Regions from separate parts of the Variovorax sp. PAMC 28711 genome, predicted to be linked through region 2. Evidence: predicted binding sites of a transcription regulator. Region 2 holds the regulator's gene; each other region holds the start of a gene.
What was found. The regulator sigma-54, encoded in region 2, starts transcription at its own class of promoters, with help from an activator protein. The targets are predictions, from matches to a motif close to TGGCANGNAANCTGCTTT.
Positions count from the first base shown of each region.

Region 1: the regulator sigma-54 is predicted to act here: its motif matches at 3,414-3,431, upstream of AX767_RS19165 (GTP cyclohydrolase II).
Region 3: the regulator sigma-54 is predicted to act here: its motif matches at 4,059-4,076, upstream of AX767_RS09535 (TorF family putative porin).
Region 4: the regulator sigma-54 is predicted to act here: its motif matches at 1,722-1,739, upstream of glnA (type I glutamate--ammonia ligase).

Region 1 covers NZ_CP014517.1:3,974,650-3,979,472, forward strand. The annotation lists gene upp (uracil phosphoribosyltransferase) at 61-690, opposite strand; gene AX767_RS19160 (URC4/urg3 family protein) at 726-2,051, opposite strand; gene AX767_RS19165 (GTP cyclohydrolase II) at 2,048-3,367, opposite strand; gene AX767_RS19170 (sigma-70 family RNA polymerase sigma factor) at 3,490-4,071, shown strand; gene AX767_RS19175 (DUF1109 domain-containing protein) at 4,068-4,709, shown strand; gene AX767_RS19180 (DUF1993 domain-containing protein) at 4,787-4,823, opposite strand, start outside.
Region 2 covers NZ_CP014517.1:2,509,797-2,514,619, forward strand. The annotation lists gene AX767_RS12270 (SPOR domain-containing protein) at 1-89, shown strand, start outside; gene AX767_RS12275 (thiol:disulfide interchange protein DsbA/DsbL) at 176-820, shown strand; gene lptA (lipopolysaccharide transport periplasmic protein LptA) at 903-1,592, shown strand; gene lptB (LPS export ABC transporter ATP-binding protein) at 1,589-2,380, shown strand; gene AX767_RS12290 (RNA polymerase factor sigma-54) at 2,389-3,987, shown strand; gene AX767_RS12295 (THUMP domain-containing class I SAM-dependent RNA methyltransferase) at 4,004-4,823, shown strand, end outside.
Region 3 covers NZ_CP014517.1:1,904,056-1,908,878, forward strand. The annotation lists gene glcE (glycolate oxidase subunit GlcE) at 1-130, opposite strand, end outside; gene AX767_RS09520 (SMP-30/gluconolactonase/LRE family protein) at 163-1,083, opposite strand; gene AX767_RS09525 (ammonium transporter) at 1,157-2,674, opposite strand; gene glnK (P-II family nitrogen regulator) at 2,703-3,041, opposite strand; gene AX767_RS09535 (TorF family putative porin) at 3,110-4,009, opposite strand; partial or broken gene AX767_RS09540 (magnesium chelatase domain-containing protein) at 4,229-4,426, shown strand; gene AX767_RS20995 (helix-turn-helix domain-containing protein) at 4,783-4,823, opposite strand, start outside.
Region 4 covers NZ_CP014517.1:3,323,040-3,327,862, forward strand. The annotation lists gene AX767_RS16060 (EI24 domain-containing protein) at 1-842, shown strand, start outside; gene AX767_RS16065 (competence/damage-inducible protein A) at 839-1,639, shown strand; gene glnA (type I glutamate--ammonia ligase) at 1,785-3,200, shown strand; gene AX767_RS16075 (hypothetical protein) at 3,328-3,849, shown strand; gene glnL (nitrogen regulation protein NR(II)) at 3,853-4,823, shown strand, end outside.

The sequences.
Region 1 (4,823 bases), 1.5 Mb from region 2:
TTGAAACACGTTGACTCCTGGGTAATGAAAAATCTTGGGAAAAATCTGGTGCCCGCGGCTTTACTTGGTGCCAAAAATACGGTCGCCGGCGTCGCCTAGGCCCGGCAGGATGTAGCCGTGGCTGTCGAGCTCGCGATCGATTGCAGCGGTGTAGATCGGTACGTCGGGGTGGGCGGTCTGCAGTGCCTTGATGCCTTCGGGGCAAGTGAGCAGGCAAACGAACTTGATCGACTTCGGGTTCATTTCCTTCAGTCGTTCGACGGCGGCGATGGCGGAGTTGCCGGTCGCAAGCATCGGGTCGACCACGACGATGTCGCGGCTCTCCATGTCGCTCGGCATCTTGAAGTAGTACTCGACGGCGGTCAGCGTCTTGGGGTCGCGGTAGAGGCCGATGTGCCCCACGCGTGCGCCCGGCACCACCGTCAGCATGCCTTCGAGGATGCCGTTGCCGGCGCGAAGGATCGACACCAGCACCAGCTTCTTGCCATCGATGACCTTGGTCGTCATGGTCTCGAGCGGCGTCTCGATCTCGATCTCCTGCATCGGCATGTCGCGCGTGACTTCGTAGGCCATCAGCATGCTGAGCTCGTTGAGCAGGCGGCGAAAGCTGTTGGTGGAAGCGTCCTTGCGGCGCATCAGGGACAGCTTGTGCTGAACGAGGGGGTGGTCGACGAGGTGGACGTTGCTCATGTTGTGATCGAAAAGAGAGAAATGAAAAGAGAAGTCTAGAAGACCGTGCCGTCGCTCTCGATCAGAAGGGGAGGCGAACCCCCACGCAAGCGCTGTGCCATCGCGCGGCCGGCCGCCCAGGTGCCGCCCTCCAGCACGCAGGCCAGCGGCATCTCGTCTTCGCTGCGGTCGAGTATCTTGCGCACGCGCGGCGCGAGTTCGTCGAGCAGCGCGACGGTGAGGGCGCGCCACTCGACGATGAACTCGTCGCCCACCTTCCAGGTGCGCGTGAGCGATGCCGGGCTCAGCGGCACGATCACGCCGCTGTCGATCAGCAAGCCGCCATTGCGGTACTCGGGCAGCGCGGTCAGCGCCTCGAGCTTGCGCACCTTGACGCCGGCCCAATCGAAGGGCTCCAGCAGCGAATAGGTGAGCCACTGCGAGAGCTTGTGAAAAGGCATCCAGCCGTTTGTGAGGCCGGGGCCGCGCACCGCGCTGTGGCGCCAGCAGTCGCCCAACGCGAAATCCGGGTTGCCCGAGCCGATACCGCCCGGCATGTCGCTGCCATCGGCTGCGATGCTGTCGACAAAATTGGCGGCCGGCCAGATACGCGACAGCGATATCAGCACGAGCGACAGGATCTCGTGCGCGGTGACCTCGGCCGTCGGCGGCACCGCCGGGCCGAAGGGGCCGACCAGCGCGTCGAAGAGCTTGCCGGGGCGGCCGTCTTCGCCGAACACTTCGGGCTGTTCCTGCAGCGCTTCGCCGAGGCGGCGCAACAGCGTGGTGCGCCCCGCGAGGCCGACCAGCGGGTTCGAATCGCTCACCTGGAAGGCGGCGGCGAGGCGGTCGGTAATGAGCGCGCGCAGCCCGGCCGCATCGGCCTGCAACGGGCGTTCGGGATCGGAAGAAAACAGGCCGCTGGTGAAGGCGTGGAAGCTGGCGACGCCGAGGCCTTCGGAGCGCGTGAAGCGCTGGCCGCTCGACGTTTCGGTGTAGTGCCAGTCCGCACCGGCGCCGGCGTCGAGCAGCACGCTCACGAGCGCGAGGTCGATGTGGATGCGGGCGCGTTCGCGCGGCGTGGCCTCGTCGCCGATCAGCGCGTTGAGGTCGGTCAGCCGATCGACACCGCCCGCCTCGAAATGGCGCCAGCGGCTGTGATACGGAATGATGTTCCACGGATAGCGCTCCAGCGTGGTTTCGGCAACGGCGCGCGCGGCGTCTTCCAGCTTGTCGTCGTCGCCGATGGAGAACCACTGCGATTCGCCGCGGCGCGCGCGCGCCAGCAGAAACGCCGCGCGTTCACGCACGGCCGCCGTGGAGCGCAGCAGCGCGGCGGCGCCGGCCGGATGCGCGCTGTCGTTTGTTGCATCGGCACTCATTCCTTCAACCCCCGACCTTTGGCCAGCTTGAGCTCTTCCGCGTCCGGCACGTGGCCGGGCGTGAAATAGCCCGCTGCCTTCTTGGCGTCCATCTCGACCTTGGCGTCTTCCGGGATGAGGTCGTCGGGAATGTTCACCCGTTCGCCGATCTCGATGCCCGAGCCGGTGATGGCGTCGTACTTCAGGTTGCTCATCGACACGAGGCGATGGATCTTGGTGATGCCGAGCCAATGGAAGACGTCGGGCATCAGCTCCTGGAAGCGCATGTCCTGCACGCCGGCCACGCATTCGGTGCGCGCGAAATACTGGTCGGCCGTGTCGCCACCGACCTGGCGCTTGCGCGCGTTGTAGACCAGGAACTTGGTCACTTCGCCGAGCGCACGGCCTTCCTTGCGGGAGTACGCCACCAGGCCCACGCCGCCGCGCTGCGCACCCATGATGCATTCCTCGATCGCGTGGGTGAGGTAGGGGCGGCAGGTGCAGATGTCGGAGCCGAACACGTCGGAACCGTTGCACTCGTCGTGGATGCGGGCGGTGAGTTCGACCGCGGGGTTCGCCAGGTCGCGCGGGTTGCCGAAGATGTAGAGCGTCTGCCCGCCGATGGGCGGCAGGAACACTTCGAGGTCGGAGCGCGTGACCAGCTCGGGGTACATGCCACCGGTTTCTTCGAACAGCGTGCGCCGCAGGTCGGTCTCGGAACAGCCGAAGCGCTTGGCGACTTCGGGCAGGTACCAGGCCGGCTCGACCGCGACCTTGGTCACCATCGCGGCGCCGCCTTCGGTGAGGAAATGGCCATCGGCCTTGAGCCGGCCGCTCTGCAGCGCTTCGATCACCTCGGGAAGGATCACGTGCGCCTTGGTCACGGCGATGGTCGGGCGGATGTCGTAGCCGGCGGCGAGCTCGGTCGCGAAGACGTCGGCGACGATGGCGCCCCAAGGGTCCATCGAGACGATGCGGCCCGGCTGACTCCACTGCGGATACGGGCCGATCGCGTCGGTCGGCGAGGTGTTGGTGAGGTCGGCCTTGTGCTCGCGCTTGAGCGCGCCGGCGGCCACGGCCAGCGCGCGGTACACGCTGTACGACCCGCTGTGCGTGCCGATGACGTTGCGGTGCGCGCGCGAGGTGGTGGTGCCGACGATCGGGCCGCGCTCGGCGGCCGTGGCCGCGCTCCAGTGGATCGGCAGGGCGCCGAAGCCGCCGCTGTGCGAGGTGAGCCGGATGTGCCGCGGTGCGGCGGTCGGAGGAAGGGCGGGAGGAACGGAGGCGGGAGAAGGAATCGATGGATCGGGAAAAGTCGAAACGGCGTCAACTGACATTGCGGGCCCTCAAAAGAAAGAATGTAGCGATGGCACCATCGGCTGGCAAGCAGCTTGCGTGCCGACCTCATGCGCACAATCGGGCCAGTTCTTTGTTGCCAACGCTGTAACCCTTCGCCCCGATGCCACGAACAACCATGGAGAGCCCGAAGCACGTGCGCGATGCCGAGACGGCGCTGCGCGGGCTCTTTCTGAAAGGGCTCGATGGCGACAGTGCGGCGTATCACGCGTTCCTGCGCCGTCTTGGCGCGCACCTTCGCGCGTTTCTGGGCAAGCGCCTGTTCGGCTGGCCCGATGAAGTGGAAGACCTTGTCCAGGAATGCCTGATCGCGATGCACAACCAGCGCCACACCTACCAGCTCGACCAGCCGTTGACGGCCTGGGTGCATGCCATTGCGCGCTACAAGATGATTGATCTTCTGCGCAGTAAGTCGATCCGTGAAGCGCTGCACGATCCGCTCGACGACGAGCTCGAAGTGTTCGCCGATTCGGCCACCGACGCGAGCGATGCGCGCCGCGACCTCGGCGGCCTGCTGAAGACGCTGCCCGAGCGCCAGCGCCTGCCGATCGTCCACGTGAAGATCGAAGGGATGTCGGTGGCCGAGACCGCCTCGCTCACCGGCATGTCGGAATCGGCCGTCAAGGTCGGCATTCACCGCGGCCTCAAGGCGCTGGCTGCGCGCATGAAGGCAGCGGTGGCATGAAGACCGACGACCTCGTTTCGATGCTGGCGACCGGCGTCGCCCCGGCGCCACGGGGTGCGGCCAACCGACGTCTGGCGCTGGCCGTCGCCGTCGGCCTGCCGCTGTCGTTGCTGATCCTCATCGTCGACTACGGCGTCCGGCGCGACCTGGTGCAGGTCATGTTCTGGCCGATGTTCTGGGTCAAAGTGCTGTTTCCGGCGAGCATCGCCGCGGCCGGGTTCGTCATGCTGAACCGCCTGGCGCGACCCGGCGTGAAAGTGCGGCAGTCGTGGCTCGGCGCTGCGCTCCCGGTGCTGCTGGTCTGGGCGCTCGCGACCATTGCCTGGTCGCACGCCGCGCCCGAAGCGCGCATGCCGATGCTGATGGGCTCGACCTGGAAGAGCTGTGCTTTCAGCATCTGCTGGATCGGGCTGCCGGTGTTCGTGGCGGCGATGGTCGCCCTGCGCAGCCTGGCGCCGACGCGCGCGGCGCTGGCCGGCGCAGCCGCCGGCGCGCTGGCGGGCGGGGCGGGCGCGATGGTCTATGCGCTGCACTGCATGGAATTGGCAGCGCCGTTTCTGGCGGTCTGGTACGTGGGCGGGATCGCGCTGGCGGTGGCGATCGGTGCCGTCATCGGGCCGCGCTTGCTGCGCTGGTGACCGTGCGCCGCACCTCGCGGTGAACAACGTTCGAATGGCCGACCCAAAGGTCGCACAGCGCGAACGAACGTCCAGGGTCAGTAAGCGCCCATGAAATCACGCTTGCCAATGGGC
Region 2 (4,823 bases):
CCTTCAACAAGAAGGACGACGCTGACCGCCTCAAGGAGCGGCTCGACGGCGGCGGTCTCGAATCCGCGCTCGTCCGCGTGCAGCGCTGAACGGCGCTTGACTTTTCTTTACCGGCTGCGGGTGGGAACTCCGCGCGGTGCAACGGGCTCTGTCTGCCCACAGGAGAACCTTCCACATGAAACGTCGTGATTTTTCGTTGGCCGCTACTTCGCTGGGCCTGATGGCCATTGCCAATCTGTCGCATGCCCAGGCGCGCATGCCCAAGGCCGGTACCGAGTACCTGGTGCTCGACAAGCGCGCGCCCAGCGACGCACCGGCCGGCAAGATCGAGGTGGTCGAGTTCTTCTCGTACAACTGCCCGCATTGCAATTCCTTCGAGCCCGAACTCGAAGCGTGGGTCAAGACGCTGCCGAAAGATGTGGTGTTTCGCCGCGTGCCGGTGCCTTTCGTGGGCAACGACGTCGAAGCCAAGCAGCGCCTTTTCTACGCACTCGAGGCGATGGGCAAGCTCGACGAATACCAGCCCAAGGTGTTTGACGCGATCCACAAGCAGCGCCAGAACGTGAACGGCGACGCCGCCATCATCGCGTGGGCCGAAAAGAACGGCCTCGACAAAACCAAGTTCACCGAAGCGTTCAATTCGTTCGGCGTGGCGAGCAAGGCCAAGCGCGCATCGCAGCTCACCGAGGCCTACAAGGTGAGCGGCGTGCCAGCGTTGGGTGTGGCGGGGCGTTTCTATGTCGACGGCGAACTGGCTGGCAACATGACGAAGTCGCTGCAGACCACGAATTTCCTGATCATCGAGGCGCGCAAGGGTTGAACCTTTCGACTGCCTGGGCGGGCTTTTTCGTCGAGGACGCGTCAGTTGGGCGTCTACAATCAGCAGCAAGTTTCGTGCCTCTATGAACCTGCGCTCTATCTCCTTCCCCCGCTTCCTGACCGCCGCCGCTGCCTGCGCCCTCGCGCTGGCGGCGGCCCTGCCGGCCCACGCCGAAAAGGCCGACCGCCTCAAGCCAATGAACATCGAGTCGGACGCGTTGCGTTACGACGACCTCAAGCAGACGAGCGTGTTCACCGGCAAGGTGCTCGTGACCAAGGGCACGATCGTCATCCGCGGCGCTCGCATCGACGTGCGCCAGGACCCGGAGGGCTACCAGTACGGCGTGGTCACGCCCGAGCCGGGCAAGCAGGCCTACTACAAGCAGAAGCGCGACGCGCCCGGTGACGAGTGGACCGAGGGCGAGGCCGACCGCATCGAATACGACAGCCGCGCCGACAACGTCAAGTTCATCGGTCGCGCCGTGATGCGCCGCCTGATCGGCGCCAAGCCCAACGACGAAACCACCGGCGCGCTGATCGTCTACGACCAGAGCAACGACACCTTCACGGTGAACGGCTCGGCCTTGCCGCCGGACGCCAGCGTGGCAGCCGGCACGCCGGGCGGCCGTGTCAGGGCCGTGCTGACGCCGCGCCAGCCGGTTTCCGGGGCGGCTGCGGGCGGCAAGGGCGCACCGGCACCGGCCGCTTCGCCGGCACCCGGCGCCGGCTTGCGTCCGAGCACCACGCTGAACGGCGGAGACGCGCGCAAGTGATCGAAACCGCGGGCACTGCAGACGTCGGCAGCCAGGGCAGCCGCCTCGAAGCGCGCGGTCTGCAAAAGACCTACGGCAGCCGCACGGTGGTGAAAGACGTATCGCTTGAAGTCCAGAAGGGCGAAGTCGTCGGATTGCTCGGCCCGAACGGCGCCGGCAAGACGACCTCGTTCTACATGATCGTCGGCCTGGTCCGCGCCGATGCCGGCGAGATCACGATCGACGGCGAGCCGATTGCGCACATGCCGATCCACAAGCGCGCGCGCATGGGGCTCTCGTACCTGCCGCAGGAAGCCTCGATCTTCCGCAAGCTCAATGTGGAGGAAAACGTGCGTGCCGTGCTCGAGCTGCAGCGCGAGGACGACGGCAGCGGCCGGTTCGTGCCGCTCTCCAAGGCGCGCATGGAAGAGCGCCTGACCGAATTGCTGACCGACCTGCGCGTCGACCATCTGCGCGATTCGCCGGCGCTCGCGCTGTCGGGCGGAGAACGTCGCCGCGTCGAAATCGCTCGCGCGCTCGCCACGCAGCCGCGCTTCATCCTGCTCGACGAACCGTTCGCCGGCATCGACCCGATCGCCGTGATCGAGATCCAGCGGATCATCAGTTTTCTGAAAGAGCGCGGCATTGGCGTGCTCATCACCGACCACAACGTGCGCGAAACGCTCGGCATCTGCGATCACGCTTTCATCATCAGCGACGGGCAAGTGCTGGCACAAGGCACGCCTTCGGAGATCGTCGACAACGCCGAGGTACGACGCGTGTACCTGGGCGAACACTTCCGGATGTAGCGGGGCGCATGAAGCAAGGCCTGTCGCTGCGCGTTTCGCAGCACTTGGCGCTCACGCCCCAACTTCAACAGTCGATCCGGCTGCTGCAGCTTTCCACGCTCGAGCTGAGCCAGGAAGTCGAGCAGATGCTTGACGACAACCCTTTTCTCGAACGCACTGCCGAAGAAGCGGCGCGCGAGGAGTTCGGGCTCGACACGTCCGACACGCCGGCGCCTCGCGAAGACGACCGCGACGCCGATTTTTCCGGGAGCACCGCCAGCACGTCGTCCGACGACACGCCTTCTTCCGCCAGCAGCGAGACCGAGTCGCCGGTCGCCGATGTGGCCGACCGCGAGCCCGACTGGGAAGGCGACGGCACCGTCGAGCTGACGCCCGACGACGGCGAATGGGGCGGCGACGCGCAGGCCAGCGGCAACAACCTCGGCCCCAACGACGGCAGCGAGCGCATCGACGCCACCGAGTTGGCCCGCAGCCAGGAATCGCTGCAATCGTTCCTGCACCGCCAGGCGCTGAGCCTGCGGCTCAATGCCAACGACCAGGCCGCGCTGCGCTTCCTGATCGAATCGCTGAACGACGACGGCTACCTCGAAGACTCGCTGCCGGCGCTGGCCTCGGGGCTCGCGGGCGACGACAACGACCAGTTCGACGATCTGGTTCATCATTTCCAGGTCGCGCTCGGCCTGCTGCAAAGCCTGGAGCCGGTCGGGGTCGGCGCACGCGACCTCGGCGAGTGCCTGGCGATCCAGCTTCGCGCGCTGGCACCTGCGAACGCGGCCCGCGAAAGCGAAAATGCCCGGCAGGTCCGCAAGACCGCCCTCCTGATCTGCAAGCAGCCAATGGAGCTGCTCGCGCGCCGCGACTTCAAACGCCTCGCCACGCTCACCCGCAGCAACGAGGAAGAGGTGCGCAGCGCATTGCAGATGATCGCGCGGCTCGAGCCCAAGCCGGGTCGTCGCTTCGTCGATGTCGAACGCAACATCGTGGTGCCCGACGTGATCGTCACGCGCACCGGCCGCGGCGCCACGCTCAAGTTCCGCGTGATGCTCAACCCCGACGTGATGCCGCGGCTGCGCGTGCACGACATCTACGCCGGCGCGCTCAAGGCGCACAAGGGCGAGGGCAGCCAGGCGCTGTCGCAGCGGCTGCAGGAAGCGCGCTGGTTCATCAAGAACATCCAGCAGCGCTTCGACACCATTCTTCGCGTGTCCAACGCCATCGTCGAGCGTCAGAAAAGCTTCTTCGTGCACGGCGAACTCGCCATGCGCCCGCTGGTGCTGCGCGAGATCGCCGACGAGCTGGGGCTGCACGAGTCGACCATCAGCCGCGTGACGACCGCCAAGTACATGGCGACGCCTTACGGCACGGTGGAGCTCAAATATTTCTTCGGTTCGGCGCTCGGCACCGAGACCGGCGGCAACGCGTCGAGCACGGCCGTGCGGGCGCTCATCAAGCAGTTCGTCACGGCCGAAGACATCAAGAAGCCGTTGTCGGACAGTCAGGTGTCGGAGATGCTGAAAGAGCAGGGCATCGAGTGCGCACGTCGCACGGTCGCCAAATACCGCGAGGCGCTGCGCATCGCGCCGGCCAATCTGCGCAAGGCGCTGTAGCCGCGACAATCGAGGGGTGAACGATCTCTCCCTATTTTTGCCTTGCGCCGCCGGCGTCGAGGAATTCCTGGCGCAGGAAGTCCATGCGCTGACTGGCCGCGTCGGGCAAGACCTGCTCACGCTGCGGGGCGGCGTCCGGGTGCTTGCCGAATGGCGCGACGCGCTCAAGCTCAACCTGCACAGCCGCCTCGCGCAGCGCGTGCTCATCGAGCTGGCCCAGGCGCCGTACCGCAGCGAGAACGACCTCTACGCCATCGCAAGCGGCGTGGCCTGGGAGATCTGGTTCACGCCGCAGCAGACTTTCAAGATCGAGACGACCGCCCAGCACAGTCCGCTGCAGAGCCTGAACTTCGCCACGCTGCGCATCAAGGACGCGATCGCCGACCGCTTTCGCGCCAAGGCGAACGGCGTGCGGCCGAGCATCGAGACGCAGTGGCCCGATTGCCGCGTGTTCGCGCACCTGACCACCGACACCTGCACGCTCTACATCGACACCAGCGGCGAGCCGCTGTTCAAGCGCGGCTGGCGGCAGGACAAGGGCGATGCGCCGCTGAAGGAAACGCTGGCTGCCGCGATGCTCGCCGCCAGCGGCTGGTGGAACCCCGAGACCGGCGAGGTCGCCCCCCAGCCGCTGTACGACCCGTGTTGCGGCAGCGGCACGATTGCGATCGAGGCCGCGCAGATCGCGGCCCGCATTCCGGCCGGCTGGCTGCGGCGCTTCGGCTTCGAGAAGCTGCTGCCGTTCCAGTCGCACGTGTGGGAGGCGATCAAGTCCAACGCAGCGCCGGCCGACGAGGTCGACGGGGCGCCCGTGCTCATCTTTGGCTCCGACGTGT
Region 3 (4,823 bases), 610 kb from region 2:
TGACCAGCGGCTCGCCTTGCGGGGCCTCGCCGTAGAAGTATTTGGTGCCGCCGCCGCGGATGTCGAGCGGGGTGGCGTCGGTGGCGGCCGCGCGGATGCGATCGGCGATCTGGCGAAGGGCTGGATCCATGAGGGCGATCGTACCGCTGGCGGCCGCGGGCTTCAGTCTTCGAAGAAGCTCACCGACATGCCGGGCGTCGCGACGTGCATCGACACCACGCAGCCGGAAGCGGGCCGCTGCTCGATCTCTTCGGCCGGGCGGCCGCGGCGGGCGCTCGTCACGAACAGTGTTTTCAGGTCGTCTCCGCCAAAACACGGCATGGTCGGGCATTGCACCGGCGTGGCAATGGCCGCGACCTGCTCGCCCGCAGCGTTGAACCGAAGCAACTGCCCGCCTTCGAACATCGCGGCCCAGTAGCACCCTTCGGCGTCGAGCGTGGCGCCGTCGGGCCGGCCCTGGTAGCGCACCGGCGACGACGGCGTCCAGCCCGAAGGCTTCGGCGCGAACTGCTGGAACACGCGCGGGTTCGTGAGCGTGTTCGGCTCGCTGTCCCAGTCCCACGCGCGGATCGCATGCGCTGCGGTGTCCGACCAGTAAACCGTGCGCCGGTCCGCCGAAAACGCGAGGCCGTTGGCGGTGGTCGCATCGCCCGCCATCGCGGTGACCGACGGCGCCTTGCCGTCCCGCGCGTCGAGACAAAAGAGCGTGGCGTTCGGCCGGTCCTTGGCCTCGTTCAACGTGCCGGCCCAGAAGCGGCCGAGCGCATCGCACTTGCCGTCGTTGAAGCGCATCGTGCGGGTGTCGTAGTCGACGCCGGCCAGCAGCGTGAGTTCACCGCCCCATTCGCGCGCCCGGTAGATGCCGTCGCGCAGCGCGATCACCAGACCGCCACTGCGTGCGGGCGCCATGCAGCCGGGTTCGCTGGGCAGCAGCCATCGCTCGACCGTCGCCATGCCGATCTCGCCGCGGGTGCGCAGCACGGCGCGACCGGGAATGTCCACCCAGTACAGCGAGCGCTCCTGCGGATGCCAGAAAGGGGATTCGCCAAGCTCGCACTGGCTGTCTTGAAGGGTGGTCCACATCGAGCGAATTGTGCGCGCTCAATGCAAAAGGCCCGTCAGAGACGGGCCTTTTGCTGATCGCGAAAACCGAGAATTAGCGGTTGTACGCGGTCTCGCCGTGCGACGAGATGTCGAGGCCTTCGCGCTCTTCTTCTTCCGTCACGCGAAGACCGATCGTCAGGTCGGCGATCTTGAAGGCGACGAAGGAAACCACACCCGACCACACGATGGTGAGGAGCACAGCCTTCAGCTGGATCCAGACCTGCGGTCCGATCTCGGTGGTCACGACGGCAGCCGTGACCCAGTCGCCGACGATGCCGGGGCCGCCGAGCGACTGCGTGTTGAACACGCCGGTGAGCAGGGCGCCGACGATACCGCCGACACCGTGCACGCCGAACACGTCGAGCGAGTCGTCCGCGCCGAGCAGCTTCTTGAGACCATTGACGCCCCAGAGGCAGGCGAAGCCGGCGACGAAGCCGATCACGATCGCGCCCATCAGGCCGACGTTGCCGGCGGCCGGGGTGATCGCCACGAGGCCGGCGACGGCGCCCGAAGCGGCACCGAGCATCGACGCCTTGCCGCGAATCAGCGCTTCGCCGATGCACCATGCGAGCACGGCGGCGGCGGTGGCCGAGAAGGTGTTCATGAAGGCGAGCACGGCGCTGGTGCCGGCTTCGAGGGCCGAACCGGCGTTGAAGCCGAACCAGCCCACCCACAGCAGCGAGGCACCGACCATCGTCAGCGTCAGTGAATGCGGCGTGAAGGCTTCCTTGCCGTAGCCCACGCGCTTGCCGATCACGAAAGCACCGACCAGACCGGCGACGGCCGCGTTGATGTGCACCACCGTGCCGCCTGCGAAGTCCAGGGCGCCCATCTGCCAGATGTAGCCGGCCTTGGCGTTCATCGCGTCGACCACGTCCTTGCTGGCGTAGGCATCCGGGCCCATCCAGTACCAGACCATGTGCGCGATCGGCGCGTAGCTGAAGGTGAACCACAGCACCATGAACAGCAGGATGCCGCCGAACTTGGCGCGCTCTGCGAAGGCACCGACGATCAGGCAGCAGGTGATGCCGGCGAAGGTGGCCTGGAACGCGGCGAACAGCAGTTCGGGGATGTAGACGCCCTTGCTGAAGGTCGCGCCGGGTGCGAACACGCCGGTGGCCGGATCGAAGATCCCCTTCATGAAGAGCCGGTCGAAGCCGCCGATGAAGGCATTGCCCTCGGTGAACGCGAGGCTGTAGCCGTAGACCAGCCACAACACGACGATCAGCGAGAACGTGACCATCACCTGCATCAGGACCGACAGCATGTTCTTGCTGCGGACCAGGCCGCCGTAGAACAGCGCGAGGCCGGGGATGGTCATCATGATGACCAGCAGCGTCGACAGCATCATCCAGCTGGTGTCGCCCTTGTCGAACTTGATCGCGGGTGCAGCGGCTGCGGCATCGGCAGCAGGTGCCGTGGCAGCCGCGGCGGCGGGTGCCACGGCCGGCGCGGCAGCGGCAGCCGGGGCCGAGGCCTCGGCGGCAGGCGCGGGCGTCTGGGCGAAGCCAGACACGCCGGCAGTGAGCACGCTCAGGCCGAGCGCGAGGGAGACGAGCAGTTTTTTCATTTCGGTTGTTCTTTCGTGCCGTGAATGATCAGAGGGCTTCGCGGCCCGTTTCGCCGGTGCGGATGCGAACAACCTGCTCGAGGTTGTAGACAAAAACCTTGCCGTCGCCGATCTTGCCGGTGCGTGCAGCGCCTTCGACCGCCTCGATCACGCGCTCGACCAGATCGTCGGAAATGGCCGCTTCGATCTTGACCTTGGGCAGAAAGTCGACGACGTATTCCGCGCCGCGGTACAGCTCGGTGTGGCCCTTCTGGCGACCGAAGCCCTTGACCTCCGTCACGGTGATGCCCTGCACGCCGATGGCCGACAGCGCTTCGCGCACTTCGTCCAGCTTGAATGGTTTGATGATGGCTGTGACCAGCTTCATGATTTTTTCTCCTTGAGATGAGTCGATCGGACGCGGCGGCATGGTCCGCGTCCGCCTTCTGTGTTGGCTTAGAAGGTCTTGGTGAGCGTGACGATCAGGCGCGGCTTGTTGATCGACTGCGAGGTCGCGCCGTAGATGAAGGAGCCGTCGCCGTAGACGTCGACACCCGTGCCGGTCGACAGAAGGTACGAGTCCTTCTTGTTCGCGCCTTGCACGGCGCCGGTGAGCGCCAGGCCACCACCGAAGTCCCAGGTGCCGCCCAGGCTGTAGTCGACGTAGCTCTTGTAGCCAATTTCGCGGATGTCGCTGGACATGCGGGTGTAGCCGACGGCCGCCTTCAGCGTCAGGTGCGGGATCACTTCCTTGGCGTACGACAGGTTCAGGTAGCCCGTGCCGCGGCCCGACGGACGCGAACCGAACGGGTTGAGGTACGGGTTGTAGGTGTTGGCGCCGGCGTAGCCGAAGTAGTCCTTGGAGACGGTGTGCGAGTACTTCAGCGTCAGTGCGCCCAAGGCTTCGTCGCTGTAGGTGCCAGCGCCGTAGACCTCGGTCGTGTTGCCGTTCTTGTTGCCCGGGTAGATATACGTCAGCACGCCCACGTCCCAGTCGATCGGGCCGCCCTTGAACTTGTAGCCGCCGTAAATGTCGCTTTCGATGCTGTTGCCCGAGAGCCAGTTCACGCTGGAGTTCCAGTTGCCGACATAGAAGCCGCTTTCATGCGCGTAGTCGAAGCCACCTTGAATCGCCGGCTTGATACCGCGCTTCTTGTAAAAGCCGTTGTTCCCGATCTGATCCTGGTCCTGGCCACGGAACTTGTAGTTGCTCGTGAGCGAAATGTTGGCGGTCAGAGGAGAGACGACCGGCGCCGGCTCGGCGGCGGGCGCAACAGCGGTCTGGGCCAGAACGGCTCCCGACGCGGTCAAAGCTGTGGCCAATGCAACCAGGGTCTTGGCGGCGGAACGATGCATCATCGGGAAACTCCTCGAGGGGGTTGAAAATGGGGTTTGAATCCTGTTCAAAGCAGGGAGCGTGCCAAAGTCCACAAGCGGCGTGTCGCCAAAATGACCCGCGGCGCGGCGCGCCCTTTAAATAGTTACCTGACTGTTTCAAGCTGCCGCGGAACTTTGGAAGCCCGGCACGGTGGACCGGCGATTGCGGAATGCACCATCTTGGTGAAAGGGAGTGGAATGAGTTTGTCTTTGGTGCAAAGCCGTGCATTGCTGGGTCTGGAAGCGGCCAGCGTGACCGTCGAGGTGCATCTGGCCAATGGCCTGCCCAGCTTCACGCTGGTCGGCCTGGCCGATGTCGAAGTCAAGGAAGCGCGCGAACGCGTCCGCTCGGCCATCCAGAACGCCGGGCTCGAATTCCCCAACAACAAGAAGATCCGAAGTAGCCAAGCAGCTTTTTGAGACACGTAGTGGGGTGCAACGCCCCGGTTCGAATCTGGTTTCTCCCAAAAAGGATAGGAAAGGCAAGCCCCAAAGGGGCGCGTCAGTCTGCGGACTTCGGGGGGCGCGGGGGGCGGGGAAAACCTGTGAATAACTCTGTATAGCTTGTGATCAACTGCTCGAGGGCGCAGTTATCGTGGGCTGGCTACCTGCAAGCAATTTTCCACATTGAGGGCATTGACGCCTTCAGCCGCCAAGCCCACCGGGTTTTGTAAGGTCTCAGAGGCTGCTGGGCAACTAGCTCAACGACAGAGGCGTCTTCTCAACGGTCGAAAGGACTTTGACCGGAATGCCTACTTCGCAATCTTCCCTTCCGTTGCTGACTTCCTCTTTT
Region 4 (4,823 bases), 810 kb from region 2:
GCCTGCGCCCCCGCGTGATCCTCCTGTCCCTGCTGCCGCTCGGCCTCATGGCCCTGCTGGCGGCGGCTTTCGGCTATTTCTACTGGACGCCTGCCGTTGCCTGGACGCGCGAGGCGCTCGACGCCTGGCCGATGCTGTCCAGCGTGTGGGGCTGGATCGGTGGATTGTTTTCGGCCGACCCGCGGACCTTCCTCGCGCCGCTGGCCGTGGTGTTGGCCGCGACGCCTGTGCTCGTGGTGCTGTCGCTTCTCGTGGTGGCGGCGTTCATGGCGCCAGCGCTGACCCGGCTGGTGGGCGAGCGGCGCTTTCCGTTGCTCGCGCAGAAGAAGGGCGCGTCCTTTCTCGGCAGCGTCGCCCGCTCGCTCGGCGTCACGCTGCTGGCGCTCGTGGCTCTGCTGATATCCATGCCGCTCTGGTTGATTCCGCCGCTGGTGCTCATCCTGCCGCCCTTGATCTGGGGTTGGCTGACCTACCGCGTCATGAGCTTCGACGCGCTTGCCGAATACGCCAGTGCCGAAGAACGCGCTGCGCTGCTGCGGGCGCACCGCCTGCCGCTGCTCGGCATCGGCGTGCTGTGCGGATACCTCGGCGCGGCGCCGAGCATCGTGTGGGCCTCTGGCGTCCTGTTCGCTGCCGCCTTCTTCGTTCTGGTGCCGATCGCGATCTGGATCTACACCCTGGTGTTCGCGTTTTCCGCACTCTGGTTCGCGCATTACTGTCTCGACGCACTGAGCCAGCTGCGCGCGCAACGCGCCGCGGCTGTCGGTGCGACGGATCCTGTGGCCATCCTGCCTGCCCCCGAAGCCGATCGTGCGATCGCTTCCCAACGGAGTTCACCATGACGCGTGCGATCGGCCTCATCGTCGTCGGCGACGAAATTCTTTCTGGCAAGCGTGCCGACAAGCACATGCCCAAGGTCATCGAACTGCTCGCGGCCCGCGGCCTGCAGCTCGCGTGGTCGGAGTACGTCGGCGACGAACCGGTGCGCATCACGGCGGCGCTCGCTCGCGCGTTCGCGTCGGGCGACATCGTCTTTTCCACCGGCGGCATCGGCGCCACCCCCGACGACCACACACGGCAATGCGCCGCCGCCGCACTCGGCGTGCCGCTGGCCCTGCATCCGGAAGCCGAGGTGTTGATCCGCGAGCGCATCAAGGACACTGCGGCAGAGCAGGGCATCGCCTACGAACCCGACCGCCCGGACAACGTGCATCGCCTGAACATGGGCGTGTTCCCGCGCGGCGCGACGATCATCGCCAATCCGTACAACAAGATTCCCGGTTTCAGTGTGGCCGACGTCCATTTCGTGCCCGGCTTCCCGGTGATGGCGTGGCCGATGATCGAATCGGTGCTCGACACCCGCTACACCGCTCTGTTCGCGCGCGGGCAGGCGGCCGAAAAGTCCGTGATCGTGTTCGGTGCCATGGAGGCGACGCTCACGCCGCTGATGCAGGCCATCGAGGACGCGCACCCCGGCGTCAAGGTGTTCAGCCTGCCGAGCGTGGACCACCCGGCGTACAGTCGGCACATCGAACTGGGCGTCAAGGGCGATCCGAAGCACCTTCAGGCCGCCTACGATCAGCTTCTGACAGGCTTGCGCACCTTTGATGCGCGTCTTGGCCCTGAAATGGTGCGTTAATCGCGAACGCACCAATACCGTTACAACGGGCCTTCTTTTGGGTTGTCGCTGCAGGCCGGCGCGACGCCAGCCCGCGCGACAATGGCATAGAACCTGCATTCCCTTTCCTGTATTCCCAACCACCATCCAATCCAAGGAGAACTTGATGGCAAAGACCGTCGCCGACGTACTCAAACTCGTGAAGGAAAGCGAGGTCAAGTTCGTCGACTTCCGATTCACGGACACACGTGGCAAAGAACAGCACGTCACCGTGCCGATCTCGCATTTCGACGAAGACAAGTTCACCTCGGGCCACGCGTTCGACGGTTCGTCAATCGCCGGCTGGAAGGGCATCGAAGCTTCGGACATGCAACTCATGCCCGACCCGAACACCGCGAACATCGATCCGTTCTTCGAAGAAACGACGATGATCCTGACCTGCGACGTGGTCGACCCGGCCGACGGCAAGCCCTACGAGCGCGACCCGCGTTCGCTGGCCAAGCGCGCCGAGGCGTACATGAAGGCTTCCGGCCTGGGCGACACCGCCTACTTCGGACCGGAACCCGAATTCTTCGTGTTCGACAGCGTGCGCTGGAAGAACGACATGTCGGGCTGCTTTGTGAAGATCGATTCCGAAGAAGCCTCGTGGAACACCGACAAGGAATACGAGCACGGCAACACGGGCCATCGCCCCGCCGTCAAGGGCGGCTACTTCCCGGTGCCTCCGGTCGACAGCTTCCAGGACATGCGCTCGGAAATGTGCCTGGTGCTCGAATCGCTCGGCATTCCGGTCGAAGTGCATCACCATGAAGTGGCCAACGCCGGCCAGATGGAACTCGGCACCAAGTTCAGCACGCTGATCCAGCGCGCCGACTGGGTCCAGCTTCAGAAGTACGTGATCCACAACGTGGCCCACGCCTACGGCAAGACCGCCACCTTCATGCCCAAGCCCATCGTCGGCGACAACGGTTCGGGCATGCACGTGCACCAGTCGGTGTGGAAAGACGGCAAGAACCTGTTCGCAGGCGATGGCTACGCAGGTCTTTCGGAATTCGCGCTGCACTACATCGGCGGCATCATCAAGCACGCCCGTGCACTGAACGCCATCACGAACCCCGGCACCAACAGCTACAAGCGCCTGGTCCCTGGCTACGAAGCACCGGTGAAGCTGGCGTACTCGGCCAAGAACCGCTCGGCCTCGATCCGCATTCCGTTCGTGGCGAACCCGAAGGGCCGTCGCGTCGAAGCGCGTTTCCCCGATCCGCTGATGAACCCGTACCTCGGTTTCGCCGCGCTGCTGATGGCCGGCCTCGATGGCGTGGAAAACAAGATCGATCCGGGCGAAGCTGCCACGAAGGATCTCTACCATCTGCCGCCGGAAGAAGACGCGTTGATTCCGACCGTTTGCCATAGCCTGGACCAGGCGCTCGAATGCCTCGATGCAGACCGTGCCTTTCTGACCAAGGGCGGCGTGTTCACCGACTCGTACATCGATGCCTACATCGAACTGAAGATGCAGGAAGTCACGCGCCTGCGCATGGCAACCCATCCGGCCGAATTCGACATGTACTACTCGCTGTAAACCGGGCTTCCCGGTGAGCGTTGAAAGGACGGCTTCGGCCGTCCTTTTTCATTGGCGGGGAACATCCCGCCGGTGCGTGTGTCGAATTGAATCAAAATGGCCGCTTGAAGCGAATCACACCATCACCATGAAGACTGTTTCTCTCCTTTTGCTCATGGCCTCGCTGGCCGGGTTGCAAGTCGCCCACGCGCAGGAGCGTGTCTGGCGATGCGGCAACGAGTACACGAACAATGCGGCCGATGCGCAAAAGCGCGGGTGCAAGGTCATGGAAGGCGGCAACCTCACGATCGTGCAAGGCACGCGACCGTCGGGCGCGTCGTCGGGCGGCGGCGCTGCGGCCGGTTCGTCGTCTTCGTCGGCGGCCCGGGCGCCGGCGGGCAGTCCGCGTGTCGAGGGCGTCGACCAGCGCGCACGGGACGGCGAGGCACGTTCGGTGTTGCAGTCCGAACTCCGCAAAGCCGAGACGCGGCAGGCCGAACTGCAGAAGGAATACAACAACGGCGAGCCTGAAAAGCAGGGCAGCGAAGGCCGCAACTACCAGAAGTACCTCGACCGCGTGGCCGAGATGAAAGCCGAGATCACCCGCAACGAAAGCGACATCGCCGGCATCCGCCGGGAGATCGGCCGGTTGCCGGCCGGCGCGCCGTAAGTCGTGGCATTCGGCAAGGTCCCCGCTGCAGGCAAACGCTTCCAGTCTTTCGACCTTCTTTCCACTTTGATCGCCGTCGTGAAAGTCGACGGTTCCGTGCTGTTCGCCAACGCGGGCCTGGAAGACGCGCTCGGCACCTCGCGGCGCACGCTCGAAGGCTCGCAGTTCGGCGCCTGCTTCCACGAGCCCAATGTCCTGCGGACCGCGATCGAGGGTGCCCGCAGCAACGACTTCGCCACGCTGCGGTACGAGGCGCTGCTGCGTCGCGTCAACCATGAGTTGATGCCGGTGCAGGTCACGCTGGCGCAAGGCGACAGGGTCGGCGAACTCATCATCGAGCTGTCGCCGCTGGAGCAACAGGTGCGGCAAGACCGTGAAGAGCGTTTGCTCGATCAGGCGCAGGCCAACAAGGAACTGATTCGCAACCTCGCGCACGAGATCAAGAACCCGCTCGGTGGTATTCGGGGCGCTGCGCAACTGCTGCAGATGGAGGTCGAATCACGCGACCTCATCGAGTACACGCAAGTCATCATCCATGAGGCCGACCGATTGCAGACGCTGGTCGATCGCCTGCTTGCGCCGCACCGCCGCCCCCACGTGGTGGGCGATGTCAACATTCATGAAGTTTGCGAGCGGGTGCGCTCCGTCATCCTCGCGGAGTTCCCGCGGGACCTGCACATCGACCGCGATTTCGATCCGTCGATTCCGGAGTTTCGGGGTGACCGCGAGCAACTGATCCAAGCGACGCTGAACATCGTTCACAACGCGGCGCAAGCCCTCGCCGAGCGTCGCGCCACAGGCGATGCGCGGATCATCTTCAGGACCCGGATCGCGCGCCAGGTGATCTTCAACAAGCAGTGGTATCGACTGGCACTGGAATTGCATGTCATCGACAATGGACCGGGCGTGCCCGACGCGATCAAGGACCGCATTTTCTACCCGCTGGTGTCGGGCCGGGAAGGCGGAACCGGGCT